DNA from 3 places in the Streptomyces chlorus genome. Region 3 is predicted to be linked to each of the others. Evidence: predicted binding sites of a transcription regulator. Region 3 holds the regulator's gene; each other region holds the start of a gene.
What was found. The regulator HrcA, encoded in region 3, represses chaperone genes, less so after heat shock. The targets are predictions, from matches to a motif close to TTNGCACTCNGNNNNNCNGAGTGCNAA.

Region 1 (5,551 bases), on a different contig from region 3:
CCGGACCGCTCCGCCGGCGCCCGAGAAGAAGCCGAGGATCACCACCCGTGAGGGCTTCGAGGTCGACGGGCACCGGGAACTGGGCCTTCCCCCGGTCTTCACCACCGTCCCCACCGAGGAGAAGGTCGTCTTCCTCACCATCGACGACGGTGCCGAGAAGGACCCCGCGTTCCTGCGCATGATGAGCGAGCTGAAGATCCCGTACACCGTGTTCCTCAGCGACTACGTCATCAAGGAGGACTACGGCTACTTCGAGAAGATGCGGGACCGGGGCGTCGGCCTGAACAACCACACCCTGAACCACCCGTACCTGCCCGGCCTGTCCTACGCCCGCCAGAAGCGTGAGATCTGCGGCATGCAGGACGTCATCGAGCAGCGGTACGGCGACCGCCCCGTCCTCTTCCGTCCGCCGTTCGGCAACTACAACAAGGACACCCTGCGCGCGGCCAAGTCCTGCGGCATCGAGTACGCCCCGCTGTGGAACGAGGAGGTCTTCGTCGACCGCTGGGACTACCGCGAGGGGGACCGGGACCTGCACCCCGGCGACATCGTCCTCTCCCACTTCCGGGGCCGTGACGAATGGGAGGGCACCATGCCCGACATGATCCGCCGCTTCCTGGACAAGGTCACGGCCGAGGGATACGCGGTGGGGCGCCTGGAGGACTACCTGTGATCCGGCGGGGGGTCGCGGCGGTTCTCCTGGCCGCGGGTCTCGTCCTGCCCGCGGCACTCGCGGGCTGCGGCCCGGCCGGCGGGCAGCCGGTCGCGGGCCCGACAGTCCCAGGGCCAGTCCCAGGGCCAGTCCCAGTCCCAGTCCCAGGGTCAGGGGCAGGGCCAGGGATAGGGGCAGGGACAGTCCCAGGGCCAGGGATAGGGGCAGGGGCAGGGGCAGGGGCAGGGGCAGGGGCAGGAGAAGAGGCGGGGACGGGTGCGGGTGCGGGGAAAGGCGCCGGGGACACGGGCGACGGAGCGGGCCAGTCGCCCGGCCGCCTCCCGCCCGTCGTCGACCACGTCCCGACCCGGGACAAGGTCGTCTTCCTGACCTACGACGACGGCGCCGAACGCGACCCCCGCTTCATCGACCTCGTCCGCGGGCGTCGCCTCCCCGTCAGCATGTTCCTCACGGACAGCGTGGTGGGGCCCGGTTACGGCCACTTCGCCCGGCTGCGCTCGGTCGGCGCGAGCCTGCAGAACCACACCCTCGACCACCCCGCCCTGCGCGGCCTGCCCTACGCCGGTCAGCGCGCCGAGATCTGCGGCCAGCAGCGCAAGCTCACGTCCCGCTTCGGTATCCGCCCCCACCTGTTCCGCCCGCCCTACGGCACGTACGACACCACCACCCTCCGGGCCGCCGCCGACTGCGGCATCAAGGCGGTCGTGCTCTGGCGGGTCACCCTGGAAGGCGACGGCACCCTCACGTACATCCGCGGCGCCCACCGCCTGGCCCCCGGCGACATCATCTCCGTCCCCGCGGGCGAGGGCCCGCCGCTGACCCTGACGCAACGGACGACACGTTTGCTGCGCGAACTGGAGGAGCGGGGGTTGAGGGTCGGGAGGCTGGAGGACTACGTCCGGTGAATGGGTCCGTCCGGGGGGCACCCCCTGCTCGTAGAGCCCGGGGGAGATCGAGGACGAGGCCGTTCAGGCCGAAACGGAGGTCCGGGGGCGGCAGCTCTCAGGCGACGGCCACTCGAATACAGGCCGAATTCTCGGACTGACGTACCCAGGAACCCCGGCGACGCCACGCAGTGAATTGGCACTCCGCTTGACCGAGTGCTAATCGCGGTCATAGTCTCAGTTCTGGCACTCCCCCCTGGAGAGTGCCAACACAGCGACGGGCAGGTCCGGCACCCGCGACGACGGATCCACCTGGTCGCCACCTCAGACAGTTAACCCCGTGAGATCTCCGAAGGGGGAGGTCGGATCGTGACGACCGCCAGCTCCAAGGTTGCCATCAAGCCGCTCGAGGACCGCATTGTGGTCCAGCCGCTCGACGCCGAGCAGACCACGGCTTCGGGCCTGGTCATTCCGGACACGGCCAAGGAGAAGCCCCAGGAGGGCGTTGTCCTGGCCATCGGCCCCGGCCGTATCGAGGACGGCAAGCGCGTCGAACTCGACGTGTCGGTCGGCGACGTCGTGCTCTACAGCAAGTACGGCGGCACCGAGGTGAAGTACAACGGCGAGGAGTACCTCGTCCTCTCGGCCCGCGACGTTCTCGCGATCATCGAGAAGTAAGTCACCTCGTAGCAGATTTGCTCCGAACTGCGCCCCTGGTCCCGACACGCTTACTGAGCCGGGGGCCCGGGGCGCAGTGTTTTTTCACCCCAGAATTCCGAGAGGGCTCCCGCTGCCATGGCGAAGATCCTGAAGTTCGACGAGGACGCCCGTCGCGCCCTTGAGCGCGGCGTCAACAAGCTTGCCGACACGGTGAAGGTGACGATCGGCCCCAAGGGCCGCAACGTCGTCATCGACAAGAAGTTCGGCGCCCCCACCATCACCAATGACGGTGTCACGATCGCCCGCGAGGTCGAGGTCGAGGACCCGTTCGAGAACCTCGGTGCCCAGCTGGTCAAGGAGGTGGCGACCAAGACCAACGACATCGCGGGTGACGGTACGACCACCGCGACCGTGCTGGCCCAGGCCCTGGTCCGCGAGGGCCTGCGCAACGTCGCGGCCGGCGCCTCCCCGGCCGCCCTCAAGAAGGGCATCGACGCCGCGGTCGCCGCGGTCTCCGAGGACCTGCTCGCCTCGGCCCGCCCGATCGACGACAAGGCCGACATCGCCGCCGTCGCCGGGCTGTCCGCCCAGGACCAGCAGGTCGGCGAGCTCATCGCCGAGGCGATGGACAAGGTCGGCAAGGACGGTGTCATCACCGTCGAGGAGTCCAACACCTTCGGTCTGGAGCTGGACTTCACCGAGGGCATGGCCTTCGACAAGGGCTACCTGTCGCCGTACTTCGTGACGGACCAGGAGCGCATGGAAGCCGTCCTGGACGACCCGTACATCCTCATCACGCAGGGCAAGATCGGCTCCATCGCCGAGCTGCTGCCGCTGCTGGAGAAGGTCATCCAGGCCAACTCCTCCAAGCCGCTGCTGATCATCGCCGAGGACGTCGAGGGCGAGGCCCTGTCGACCCTGGTCGTCAACAAGATCCGCGGCACGTTCAACGCCGTCGCGGTCAAGGCCCCCGGCTTCGGTGACCGCCGCAAGGCGATGCTGCAGGACATGGCCGTCCTCACCGGCGCCACGGTCGTCTCCGAGGAGGTCGGCCTCAAGCTCGACCAGGTCGGCCTGGACGTGCTGGGCTCCGCCCGCCGCGTCACCATCACCAAGGACGACACCACGATCGTCGACGGCGGTGGCAAGAAGGAGGACGTGACCGGTCGCGTCGGCCAGATCAAGGCCGAGATCGAGTCCACGGACTCCGACTGGGACCGCGAGAAGCTCCAGGAGCGCCTCGCGAAGCTGGCCGGCGGCGTGTGCGTCATCAAGGTCGGCGCCGCCACCGAGGTGGAGCTGAAGGAGAAGAAGCACCGTCTGGAGGACGCCATCTCCGCGACCCGCGCCGCGGTCGAGGAGGGCATCGTCTCCGGTGGTGGCTCCGCGCTCGTCCACGCCGTCAAGGTCCTCGAGGGCAACCTCGGCAAGACCGGCGACGAGGCCACCGGTGTCGCGGTCGTCCGCCGCGCCGCCGTCGAGCCGCTGCGCTGGATCGCCGAGAACGCCGGCCTCGAGGGCTACGTCATCGTCTCCAAGGTCGCCGAGCTCGAGAAGGGCAGCGGCTTCAACGCCGCCACCGACGAGTACGGCGACCTGATCAAGGCCGGCGTCATCGACCCGGTCAAGGTCACCCGCTCCGCCCTGGAGAACGCCGCCTCCATCGCCTCCCTCCTCCTCACGACCGAGACCCTGGTCGTCGAGAAGAAGGAAGAGGAGGAGCCGGCTGCCGGTGGGCACGGCCACTCCCACTGAGTGACGCGCTCGTAGAAGGCCCCCGCTCCGGTCCCGGAGCGGGGGCCTTCCCCGTGCCGTCAGCCGTCAGCCGTCAGCCCTCAGCCGTGAGCCAAGCTGTCAGCCGTCCTGGCGCAGCAGGAACCGGACCGGTTCCGCCAGGGCCGCCCGTGCCCCTTCGGCGTCGCCCAGCCGAGCGGCGAGGGTGGCCTCCGCGAGCCGCGGGGGCAGGCAGCGCCGACGGTTCCAGGGCGAGCCGCCGCCACGACTGCATCTCCCGGCGTACCGCCAGGATGGTCGGGTCGCCACTGGTGTTGACCGTCGACACGACGGTGGCCCGGGCCCGGGACGCCGCCGCGGGCCGCGGCGGGCCGCGGCTGCCTCCGTCCTGGTGGATGCGGATCACGGACTCGGTGCCCTCCACCGTGGTGGAGATGTAGGAGACGCCCGAGCGCCGCCCGGTGACGACCGCGTCCCGGAACCGTGCCTTGGAGTGCGGGAAGCGCAGCCGGGCCCGCGCGTCGCCCTGCTTGATGTGCCGCAGGCTCTCGTGCAGCAGCGATAGCCTGCCGATCTTCTCCGCGCCCTTCGGGGGCTGGTAGCCGAGTTCCAGCTCGTAGCGGAGGAAGGACGTCGTCGGCACTGCCGGCCGCCCGAAGTCGTCCTCCACCGCCTCCGGCGAGACCAGCGTCTCCGCCGCGAACCGCATCCGGTGCGTCCCCCGGTCGTAACCGTTCCAGAAGAGGTCGCGCGCGTCGCCGTGGCGCTCGCCATGGGTGCCGCGGACCTCCTGGGCGGCCTCCATCAGCGACCGGTCGGCGAGCAGGCTCAGGAACTGGATGGCGTCGAAGACGTTGGATTTGCCCGTGCCGTTCTCGCCCGCGATACAGGTGAACGGGCCGAGTTCGACTGCCAGGTCCAGGAGGTTCTTGAATCCGTCGACCTCGAGCCGTGTGAGCATCCGTCCTCCCCGGCGGTTCAGCCGGTTCGTGCTCCGGCCGGGTCAGCGCCGTCAGCAGCATATGTCCCGAGGAACCGCGTCAACGGGTCCGGTGACCTGTCGTCACCCACCGGTACGGCGTCCGTTTTGGCGCTGATCACGGCCCACACCGTCTTGCCGGGTCCGCCGAGCCGTTCGACGACTCCCCAGGCGTCGGTGAGAGCGGCCACCAGCAGCAGGCCCCTTCCTCCGTCCGCCTCGGTGTCACCGGTCTCCGGCCGCGGCTGCCGTTCCCCCCGCGCGTCGCTCACCTCGATCCGTACGAGCCCACTGCCGGGTTCGGCCGTCAGCCGCAGCTCGGCGTCCCGGCCGGGGACCCGGCCGTGGGTGGCGGCGTTGGCGGCCAGCTCGGCCACGACCAGCTCGACGGTGTCGTGCACCGGGCTGCCGTAGGCCCAGCCCCAGGCGTCCATCTGCTGGGAGGCGAGGCGCCGGGCGAGCCGGGCACCGCGCGGGGTGGCGGAGAAGCGGAGGGTGAAGACCCTCTGCTCGGCGAAGAGGAGGGCGGAAGCGGCCGGTCGCTGCCGCCGGGGGGAACTCGTCATGCCCCCGAAGATCCCGTGGCAACAGCCCTTTCACCAGGTTCGACGCCCCCACGGC
Region 2 (5,551 bases), on a different contig from region 3:
CGGCGTTGGTCACCAGCACCTGGGGGCGGGCCGAGACCCGCAGGTCCACCAGCGGCTCGGTGACGCGCAGCTCGTAGGAGCCCCAGGCCACCAGGATGACGACGGCCACCGCGAACAGGCCGAGCGTGGTGCCGCTCCCCCAGCCCCAGTCGGCGCCCTTGGAGATCGCGAGCAGCAGGCACATCAGGCCGGCCGCCATCCCGATCGCGCCGGGTACGTCGAACCGGCCGCCGGTGCGCACCTTCGACTCCGGTACGAGGACGGCCACCAGGGCGAGCGCGACGACGCCGAGGGCCGCCGAGGTCCAGAACAGCGCGTGCCAGTCGAAGTTGTCGGCGATGAGCGCGGCGGCGGGCAGGCCGAGGGCGCCGCCGACACCGAGCGAGGCGCTGATCACCGCGGTCGCCGATCCCAGCCGCTCGGCGGGGAGTTCGTCGCGCAGGATGCTGATGCCGAGCGGGATCACACCGGACGCGAGGCCCTGCAGGGCACGGCCGACGATCATCGGGGTCAGGCTGTCGCTGAGTCCGGCGACCACGGAGCCGACGATCAGCATGCTCATGCTGAGCAGGAGCATGCGCCGCTTGCCGTACATGTCGCCGAGGCGCCCCATGACCGGGGTCGCGACGGCCGCGGCGAGCAGGGTCGCGGTGATGGCCCAGGCGGTGTCCGACGCCGAGGCGTTCAGGAACTTCGGCAGCTGTCCCACGATCGGGATGACCAGCGTCTGCATCAGCGAGACGACGATGCCGCCGAAGGCCAGGACGGCCACCACGGCGTTGGGTTTGGGCGGCGCGGATTCCCTGGCCTCGGCGGGCCGGATGGGTGCGTCGGACATGAGGGAGCTCTCCGTCGTGGCTCAGTTCTAATTGACTTGGGCAACCTTATAGAGCTTAATTGAGTTAAGCAAGTTAATACAGCCGGGCCTTTTGGTCTGTCTTGTCGCCATGAAACGGACACCTGGAGCAGGCCTGGAGCGGACCTGGAGGCCGAAGCGGGAAGCCACGCCGGAAGCCACACAGGGAGAAGAGGCGGGGAGCCGGCGCACACTCCCTGCGGGACGCGCGCGCCGGCTCCCCGCCTCCGGGGCTCAGCTCAACTCAGCGTCCTGAGCGACGCCGCGTCGTACGGCGCGAGCTCGTCGACGCGCCCGCGCTGTCGCTCTCCCAGGCCGACTGCACGCGACTCGCCCCGCTGGTGGCGGAGTGGTTCGCGCGCGGCGCCACCGATGAGACCGTACGCACCGCCCTCACCGCCGGCCTGCCCGCACCGGTGCACCACCCGGCCGCCCTGCTCCGCCGCCGCCTGACCGACAAGCTCCCGCCCGAGCCGCCCCCTGCCCCGGCTCAGCGCCCGCCCCTGCGGCTCCTGGAATGCGCGAAGTGCCGTACGCCGGGGCCTCCCGAGGCGCTACCGGGCGGCCTCTGCGGCGCGTGTCGGGGCGAACGCGCCCTCGCCCGCTCCCACACGCCCCTGTCCGTCACCACGGTCCAGGCCCGTGCGGCCGGGATCCGCGCTGCGATGTCCCAGAAACGACGCGAAAGGACACCCGTATGACGGCTCCTACGGTCCGGCGACACCACCCCGGGGCACGATGGAGGGAAGGAGGCGACGCCATGACCCGTGACACCGCTGAACGCCCGCAGATGTCCGTCGAGGACTTCGAGGAGCTCGTCCGCAGGGCTCCGAGGGAGATCCGCAACCGGCTGGAGTTCCTCGGCGGACGGCTGCGCATCCGGCACGGGCCGCTCGACGTCGACGAGTTCGAGGAGCTGGCCGAGGCCGCGCCCGAAACCGTGCGGCTCGAATACATCAACGGAAAATTGAAGTGCTCTCCCGGCTGAAGCCGGGAGAGCACTTCAACCCTGGGGGGCGACCGTCGAGCTTCCGCCCCCGGTGAGCATCACCCTCGACACCGAGAGGCTCAAGGACTACGCCGACTGAACCCCGCCGGTCCGAAGACGCCCGAGGGCGGCACCCCCTGCTGTGCAGGAAGTGCCGCCCTCGGTACCGACGGACCGGGTCCGAACCTGAGGTGAGTCAGGCTCAGAAGTCCATGTCACCGCCCGGCATGCCGCCCGGAGCGGCCGCGCCGGCCTTCTCCGGCTTGTCGGCGATGACGGCCTCGGTGGTCAGGAACAGCGCGGCGATCGACGCGGCGTTCTGCAGCGCGGAACGCGTCACCTTGGCCGGGTCGATGATGCCTTCCTTGACCAGGTCGACGTACTCGCCGGTCGCGGCGTTCAGACCGTGACCCGGGGTCAGGTTGCGCACCTTCTCCACCACGACACCGCCCTCGAGGCCGGCGTTCACGGCGATCTGCTTCAGCGGGGCCTCGAGCGCGATCTTCACGGCGTTGGCGCCGGTCGCCTCGTCACCCTCGAGCTCCAGCTTCTCGAACACCTGGGAGGCCTGGAGCAGGGCCACGCCGCCACCGGCGACGATGCCCTCCTCGACGGCCGCCTTCGCGTTGCGAACGGCGTCCTCGATGCGGTGCTTGCGCTCCTTGAGCTCGACCTCGGTGGCGGCACCGGCCTTGATGACCGCGACACCGCCGGCGAGCTTCGCCAGGCGCTCCTGCAGCTTCTCGCGGTCGTAGTCCGAGTCGCTGTTCTCGATCTCGGCGCGGATCTGGTTCACGCGGCCCTGGACCTGGTCGGCCGAGCCGGCACCGTCGACGATGGTGGTCTCGTCCTTGGTGATGACGACCTTGCGGGCCTTGCCCAGGAGGTCGACCGTGGCGTTCTCCAGCTTGAGGCCGACCTCCTCGGAGATGACCTCGCCGCCCGTGAGGATGGCGATGTCGCCGAGCATGGCCTTGCGGCGGTCGCCGAAGCCCGGGGCCTTGACCGCGACGGACTTGAAGGTGCCGCGGATCTTGTTGACGACCAGGGTCGACAGGGCCTCGCCTTCGACGTCCTCGGCGATGATCAGCAGCGGCTTGCCCGACTGCATGACCTTCTCCAGGAGCGGCAGCAGGTCCTTGACGTTGCCGATCTTGGAGTTGGCGATCAGGATGTACGGGTCGTCGAGCGACGCCTCCATACGCTCCATGTCGGTGGCGAAGTACGCCGAGATGTAGCCCTTGTCGAAGCGCATACCCTCGGTGAGCTCCAGTTCCAGACCGAAGGTCTGGGACTCCTCGACGGTGATGACGCCTTCCTTGCCGACCTTGTCCATGGCCTCGGCGATGAGCTCGCCGATCTGGGTGTCGGCGGCGGAGATGGAGGCCGTGGAGGCGATCTGCTCCTTGGTCTCGACGTCCTTCGCCTGCTCCAGCAGGGCACCGGAGACGGCCTCGACGGCCTTCTCGATACCGCGCTTGAGGGCCATCGGGTTGGCGCCGGCGGCTACGTTACGCAGGCCCTCCTTGACCAGGGCCTGGGCGAGAACGGTCGCGGTGGTCGTACCGTCACCGGCGACGTCGTCCGTCTTCTTGGCGACTTCCTTGACCAGCTCGGCGCCGATCTTCTCGTACGGGTCCTCGAGCTCGATCTCCTTGGCGATGGACACACCATCGTTGGTGATCGTGGGAGCGCCCCACTTCTTCTCGAGGACGACGTTGCGGCCCTTGGGGCCGAGCGTCACCTTGACGGCGTCCGCGAGCTGGTTCATGCCGCGCTCGAGGCCGCGCCGTGCCTCCTCGTCGAACGCGATGATCTTGGCCATGTGAAGTGGTCCCTCCAGGACTGGGGGTGATGACTCCAGGACCGCGCCCGCGCCCGCGACGGACGGCTCACAGACCCGGTGGTTCCTTGCTCCACCGGCCCGCGGGCCTCACCGACCCGGTCCTTACGTTGTCACTCTCACCTTCAGAGTGCTAACGCAATGATTAGCACTCGACCCATGCGAGTGCAAGCGCCTTCGAGGATCGGCAGGCCACTCAGCCACCCGCGAACACCCCGGACAAGACGGACAGCGGGGCGGACACGCCCCCGGGGGCGAGCGGCGGGACGGGCCCGGGGCAAGGCGAAGGGCTCGTGTCCCCGGGGTGACCCCGGGGACACGAGCCCTTCGCCGGCAGGAAAATTCTCGTGGTTGCTGGTAGCGCGTTCAGGCGGTGACGCGAACCATGTCGGCCTGCGGGCCTTTCTGGCCCTGCGAGATCTCGAACTCGACCCGCTGGCCCTCTTCAAGGGTGCGGTAGCCGTCCATCTGGATCGCGCTGTAGTGGACGAAAACATCCGCACCACCGTCGACCGCGATGAAGCCGTACCCCTTCTCCGCGTTGAACCACTTGACGGTGCCCTGAGCCATGCCTAACTCCCCTATTACTGGCCCTTGCACAGATCCGCACTTCGCGGATCCGGGTCAGACCTCACTCCCCAAACGGTTGGGGGCGTGCGCCGGAACGCGTCGACCGCGGCTGAATGTATCTGCCCAACTGCCCTCTGCAACAGGTCAATCGGACGAGAAATCTCGACGTCGCCGGTCCGGAATGTGACGGGAATTCACCCGATTTCAGGGCAAGTCAGACCGGGCAAACGCCACAAAAGCCGCAGAAATGGCCCAGACTTTGGCTACATCCAGTCGGGCGGGCGGCAGGAATTAATGGTTCCCGATGGGGAAATCGGGACCGTGTTCCCCGACTCTATCGTGTTCAACCCCACGGAATTGCCCCCTCCGCTTCTCTCACGGAGGGGGCAATTCGATGGACGCTCAGTAAGGGTGATTACCGAAGGTAATGATCAGCCGCCGGCGACGGCCGGGATGATCGACACACCCACACCGTCCGGGGTCGCGGTGTCCAGGCCCTGCTCGAAGCGGACGTCGTCGTCGTTGACGTAGACGTTGACGAAGCGGCGCAGCTTGCCCTGGTCGTCGAGGACCCTGGCGGCGATCCCGGTGTGGTTCTTCTCCAGGTCGGCGATGACGTCGCCGAGAGTGGCACCCTCGGCGCCGACCTCGGCCTTGCCGCCGGTGTAGGTGCGCAGGATGGTGGGGATGCGAACGGTCACGCTCATGCGACTTGACCTCCAGTAACGATGAAGATTCTCTACGTTTCGGCCGCCGGGCCGGCGGCTTCGGCCTGTGGAGCCTGCGCAGGACCCCGGCTTGGATGCGTCCCGGGGCAGCCCTGCCGTGAAACGGGAAGCCCACCGGCCGACCGCCGGCCTCCTCCGGGCTCCGAAGAGGGGGTCAGGCGAGGCCGGCCTCTCGGAACGACTCCAGGCTGGGACGGATGGTCGCGGTCAGACCGGTGTCGGCCACCGCGTCCAGCGTCTTGAGACCGTCGCCGGTGTTGAGCACGACGGTGGTCAGGGCCGGGTCCAGGTCGCCGTTCTCGATCAGCTTCTTCGTGACGCCGACGGTCACGCCGCCCGCGGTCTCGGCGAAGATGCCCTCGGTCCGGGCGAGCAGCCTGATGGCCTCCACGACCTGCTCGTCCGTCACGTCCTCCACCGCGCCGCCGGTGCGGCGCGCGATGTCCAGGACGTACGGGCCGTCGGCGGGGTTGCCGATGGCGAGCGACTTGGCGATGGTCTTCGGCTTCTGCGGCCGGACGACGTCGTGGCCCGCCTTGTACGCGGTCGACACCGGTGAGCAGCCC
Region 3 (5,551 bases):
CCGAAGTGGAACGACACCACCGGCACCGGGTTGTCGAGCAGGACGGCGAGTTTGGCGTCGTAGCCGTCGTCGCGGCCGCAGTCGGGGTCGCCGAGCTCGGTGGCGTACCAGGGGGCCTCACCGGCCAGCTGGTGGGCGTAGACGCCGACGGCGGCGGGGTCGGGGGTCTCGGGCTGCGGCATGAAGACGTTGACGCCGAAAGCAAGGCCGGTCAGTCCGCGCAGCTGCTTGATCTCCTGGTACATCCCGTCCGCGGTCTTGTACCCGGCGGCCAGGAAACCGAGCCCGCCCGCCTCGGACACGGCCGCGGCAAGCTGCGGCACGGCGACTCCGCCCGCCATCGGGGCCTGCACCACGGGGTGCCGGAGGAGGTCGGTGAGCGCCAAGGACATGACGGCATGTTGCCACGTCCTTCGGACATCTCCGAATCGGATCGAAGGCAGAACGGACGCGGATCGGACCCAGATCGGACCCAGATCGAAGACGGGCCGGAAACGGATCGGAGACGCATCCGAAACGAACGGAAACCCCGTCGGAGACAGGTCCGGAGCGGTTCCGAAGGGGGCTCTAGAAGGGCTCCCGAGGGGCTCCCGAGCGGCTCCGGACGGGTTCCGGAGCCGACCGTGCCGGCCGTGCCCCTTGGCGCAGACCGTTCCCGAGGCCCGCGCGGCCACTGCGCCGAAGCGCACCCGGGGCGCCCCGCAAGGACCTCGTCCGGCCCTCGCGGAAAGCACCCGTCAGCACCGTCAGGGGCCCACAGGCCCGTAGACGCCCGGTCAGCGCCTCAGCGCCCGTTGAAGGCGTCCTTCAGCCGGGAGAACAGGCCCTGCTGGCCCGGCTGGAACTGGCCCAGTGGGCGCTCCTCGCCGCGGAGCTTGGCGAATTCGCGCAGCAGGCGTTCCTGTTCGACGTCGAGCTTGCCCGGGGTCTGCACCTCGACGTGCACGATGAGGTCGCCCCGGCCGCCGCCGCGCAGATGCGTGACGCCCCGGCCGTGCAGCGGGATCGACTGGCCGGACTGGGTGCTGGGCCGGATGTCGACCTCCTCCATGCCGTCCAGCGTCTCCAGCGGCACTTTCGTGCCGAGGGCGGCCGCCGTCATCGGGATGGTGACCGTGCAGTGCAGGTCGTCACCGCGCCGCTGGAAGGTGCTGTGCGGCAGCTCGTGGATCTCGACGTACAGGTCGCCGGCGGGACCGCCGCCGGGGCCGACCTCGCCCTCGCCGGCCAGTTGGATCCGCGTGCCGTTGTCCACACCGGCCGGGATCTTCACCGTCAGGGTGCGGCGGGAGCGGATCCGTCCGTCGCCCGCGCACTCCGGGCACGGGTTCGGGACGACGGTGCCGAAGCCCTGGCACTGCGGGCAGGGGCGCGAGGTCATGACCTGGCCCAGGAAGGACCGCGTGACCTGCGAGACCTCGCCCCGGCCGCGGCACATGTCACAGGTCTGCGCGGTGGTGCCGGGGGCGGCGCCCTCACCGCTGCAGGTGGTGCAGACGACCGCCGTGTCGACCTGGATGTCCTTGGTCGTGCCGAACGCGGCCTCGTCCAGCTCGACTTCGAGGCGGATCATCGCGTCCTGGCCGCGGCGGGTGCGCGAGCGCGGTCCGCGCTGCGACGCCGTGCCGAAGAACGCGTCCATGATGTCGGAGAAGTTTCCGAAGCCGCCCGCGCCGAAGCCGCCCGCGCCACCGCCGCCGGCCTGCTGGAGCGGGTCGCCGCCGAGGTCGTAGACCTGCTTCTTCTGCGGGTCCGACAACACCTCGTAGGCGGCGTTGATCTCCTTGAACCGCTCCTGCGTCTTCGGGTCCGGGTTGACGTCCGGATGCAGCTCGCGGGCGAGTCGCCGGAAGGCCTTCTTGATCTCTTCCTGCGGCGCGTCCCGGCGTACGCCGAGTACGGCGTAATAGTCGGTGGCCACTTACGACTCCGCCAGGATCTGTCCGACGTACCGTGCCACTGCGCGTACCGCTCCCATCGTTCCCGGGTAATCCATGCGTGTCGGTCCGACCACGCCGAGCTTGGCAACAGCCTCGCCGCCCGAACCGTAGCCCACCGACACGACGGACGTGGAGTTGAGTCCCTCGTGGGCGTTCTCATGACCGATACGGACGGTCACGCCCGGATCCTTCGCCTCTCCGAGCAGCTTGAGGAGCACGACCTGCTCCTCGAGCGCCTCCAGAACAGGCCGGATCACCAAGGGGAAGTCATGTCCGAAGCGGGTCAGATTGGCGGTGCCGCCGATCATCAACCGCTCCTCGTTCTCCTCGACCAGTGTCTCCAGGAGAGTGGAGAGCACGGTCGAGACCGTACCGCGTTCCTCGGGGTCGAATCCCTCGGGGAGGTCCTCGACGAGGGATGGTACGTCGGTGAAACGGCGGCCCGCGACACGGCTGTTGAGCCGCGCCCGCAGATCCGCCAGGGTCGCCTCGCCGACCGGCGCCGGGCAGTCGACCATGCGCTGCTCGACCCGCCCGGTGTCCGTGATCAGCACCAGCATGGCGCGCGCGGGCGCCATCGGGAGCAACTCCACGTGCCGCACGGTCGAGCGGGTCAGCGACGGGTACTGCACGACGGCGACCTGCCGGGTGAGCTGCGCGAGCAGCCGCACCGTGCGGGCGACGACGTCGTCCAGGTCGACGGAGCCCTCGAGGAAGTTCTGGATGGCGCGCCGCTCGGGCGCGGTCATCGGCTTGACGCCGGCGAGCTTGTCCACGAAGAGCCGGTAGCCCTTGTCCGTGGGGATGCGCCCGGCGCTGGTGTGCGGCTGGGCGATGAAGCCCTCGTCCTCCAGGGCCGCCATGTCGTTGCGCACGGTGGCCGGGGAGACGCCGAGGTTGTGCCGCTCGGTGAGGGCCTTGGAGCCGACGGGCTCCTCGGTACCGACGTAGTCCTGGACGATGGCGCGCAGCACCTGGAGCCTGCGTTCACTGAACATCACGCATACCTCCTCAAACCGTCCGCCCGGTACCTTCCCTGGCACTCTTCGCACGCGAGTGCCAGACTCCCCGCCCAGTGTACGACCGGGGGGTACTCCCTGGGCAAGGCCGGTCCCGCACCGTCGCGCGACGAAAGCCGTGGACCGTTAGCGTCGCGGTATGACGGTGGCTTGGGAAGAGTCGGGATGGGAACGGCCGGCGCCGGGAGTGGGGCGGTGCCGGCTTCCGGTGTGGGACTGCACGGTGGGGCTCGTGGTCGGCGCGGACGCGGTGCTGCTCGTGGACGCCGGTTCGTCCCTGCGCGAGGGCGCGCGGTTGCGGGCCGAGGCGCAGGCGCTCGCCGGGCGGCGTGTGACGCATCTCGCGCTCACCCACCCCCACTTCGACCATGTGCTGGGAGCGGCGGTGTTCGCGGGCGCGGAGGTGTTCGGCGCGGTGGGCCTGGACACGGTGCTGGCGCGGGGCCGCGAGGAGCTGCGCGCGGACGCGGAGCGCCACGGTCTGGACGCGCGGGCGGCCGGGGAGGCGGTGGACGCGCTGGTCCGTCCCCGGCACACGGTGGCCGGCGAGTGGACGCTCGACCTGGGCGGCGGACGGCAGGCACTCCTCGCGAACGTGGGGCCGGGGCACACGGCGCACGATCTCGCGGTGCTGGTGCCCGGCGACCCGGCGGTGGTGTTCTGCGGCGACCTGGTGGAGGAGTCCGGCGAGCCGCAGGCGGGCCCCGACGCCGTGCCGTCGCAGTGGCCGGGCGCCCTGGACCGGCTGCTGGCCCTGGGCGGCGAGGACGCGGTGTACGTTCCCGGCCACGGCGCGGCGGTGGACGCGGCGTTCGTACGGGCCCAGCGCGACGCCCTCGCGGCTCGCTTCGGCGTGTCGGGCTGAATCTTCGGCCGAACGGGGGCCGGCTTCTCCTATCGTCATCAGAATGCGCCCGTACTCTCCTGACCTGACCCCTGGGTGGAAGAAGTCCCGTCCCGTCCCCGAGGTGCCGGCCGAGCCCGGTCTGGTCGTGGAGGAGCCCGGCAGCGGATTCTGCGGCGCGGTGATCCGCTGCGAGGCGGGCACGGTGACCCTGGAGGACCGCTTCGGCAAGCACCGGGTGTTCCCGCTGGAACCGCGCGGCTTCCTGTGGGAGGGGCGTGCGGTGACGCTGGTGCGGCCGGCCGCCGGCCCGTCCCGGCCGACCCGTACGGCGTCCGGTTCGGTGGCCGTCCCGGGCGCACGCGCTCGTGTGGCGCGTGCCGGGCGCATCTACGTCGAGGGGCGGCACGACGCCGAACTGGTCGAGAAGGTGTGGGGCGACGACCTGCGCGTCGAGGGCGTGGTCGTGGAGTACCTGGAGGGCGTCGACGACCTCCCGGCGATCGTCGAGGAGTTCGGTCCGGGCCCGGACGCACGGCTGGGGGTCCTGGTGGACCACTTGGTGCCGGGTTCGAAGGAATCGCGCATCGCCGAGGCGGTCACCAGTGAACACGCCCTGGTCGTCGGCCACCCCTACATCGACGTCTGGGAGGCGGTGAAGCCGTCGTCCCTGGGCATCGAGGCATGGCCGCACGTCCCACGCGGCCAGGACTGGAAGACGGGGGTGTGCCGGGCCCTGGGCTGGCACGTGGCGAACACCGGCGAGGCGTGGCAGCACATCCTCGGCTCGGTGCGCTCCTACAGGGACCTGGAACCGGAGCTCCTGGGGCGGGTGGAGGAGCTGATCGATTTCGTGACGGCGCCGGCCTGACACCGTCGGCCCCAGGATGTCTCAGCCCGTCCGGCATGAGGACGAGGCCCTTCGGGCCGACAGCGGGGGTCTGAGGGCGCAGCCCCCGGGGGACGGGAAGGGGCGGCGGGGGCAGGGCGGGGGCGGGAAACACTCCCCGGGGCCCCGTTCAGTCCACCAGGTCCCGGACCACCGCGTCCGCCAGCAACCGCCCCCGCAGCGTCAGCACGGCTCGCCCCTCCTCGTACGGGCCCGGCTGGAGCCGGCCGTCGGTCAGGGCCCTGCCGGCGGCCCGCAGGCCCTCCGCGCGGAGCAGCGACAGCGGGACGCCCTCCTTGAGGCGCAGTTCCAGCAGGACGCGCTCCACCCGGCGGTCCTCCTCGGAGAGGATCTCGCGCCCGGCACCCGGCGAGCGGCCCTCGGCCAGGGCCGCCGCGTACGCGCCCGGGTGCTTCACGTTCCACCAGCGCACCCCGCCCACGTGCGAGTGCGCCCCGGGCCCCGCGCCCCACCAGTCGGCGCCGCGCCAGTACAGCTCGTTGTGCAGGCAGCGGCCCGCGTCCGAGGTGGCCCAGTTCGACACCTCGTACCAGTCGAATCCGGCCGCCGACAGGGTCTCCTCGGCGATCAGGTACCGGTCGGCGTGGACGTCGTCGTCGGTCATCGGGACCTCGCCGCGCCGGATGCGGCGGGCGAGCTGGGTGCCCTCCTCGACGATCAGGGCGTAGGCCGAGATGTGGTCGGGGCCCGCGCCGAGGGCCGCGCTCAGCGAGGCCCGCCAGTCGTCGTCGGACTCGCCGGGGGTGCCGTAGATCAGGTCGAGGTTGACGTGCTCGAAGCCCGCCGCGCGCGCCTCGGCGACACACGCTTCCGGGCGGCCGGGGGTGTGCGTGCGGTC

Region 1: the regulator HrcA is predicted to act here: its motif matches at 1,754-1,780, upstream of groES (co-chaperone GroES).
Region 2: the regulator HrcA is predicted to act here: its motif matches at 3,833-3,859, upstream of groL (chaperonin GroEL).

Annotation. Positions count from the first base shown of each region.
Region 1 is NZ_JBHSOA010000009.1:335,010-340,560, forward strand. Features, by position in the region: gene ACFPZI_RS05970 (polysaccharide deacetylase family protein) at 1-673, shown strand, start outside; gene ACFPZI_RS05975 (polysaccharide deacetylase family protein) at 871-1,578, shown strand; gene groES (co-chaperone GroES) at 1,927-2,235, shown strand; gene groL (chaperonin GroEL) at 2,353-3,972, shown strand; gene ACFPZI_RS05990 (AAA family ATPase) at 4,046-4,912, opposite strand; gene ACFPZI_RS05995 (ATP-binding protein) at 4,930-5,496, opposite strand.
Region 2 is NZ_JBHSOA010000014.1:224,011-229,561, forward strand. Features, by position in the region: gene ACFPZI_RS08885 (MFS transporter) at 1-838, opposite strand, end outside; gene ACFPZI_RS08890 (hypothetical protein) at 1,198-1,557, shown strand; partial or broken gene ACFPZI_RS08895 (Uma2 family endonuclease) at 1,647-1,838, shown strand; gene groL (chaperonin GroEL) at 2,047-3,669, opposite strand; gene ACFPZI_RS08905 (cold-shock protein) at 4,054-4,257, opposite strand; gene ACFPZI_RS08910 (MoaD/ThiS family protein) at 4,689-4,964, opposite strand; gene thrC (threonine synthase) at 5,140-5,551, opposite strand, start outside.
Region 3 is NZ_JBHSOA010000138.1:86,604-92,154, reverse strand. Features, by position in the region: gene ACFPZI_RS35715 (nitronate monooxygenase) at 1-392, opposite strand, end outside; gene dnaJ (molecular chaperone DnaJ) at 785-1,921, opposite strand; gene hrcA (heat-inducible transcriptional repressor HrcA) at 1,922-2,938, opposite strand; gene ACFPZI_RS35700 (MBL fold metallo-hydrolase) at 3,099-3,824, shown strand; gene ACFPZI_RS35695 (DUF3097 domain-containing protein) at 3,868-4,674, shown strand; gene hemW (radical SAM family heme chaperone HemW) at 4,823-5,551, opposite strand, start outside.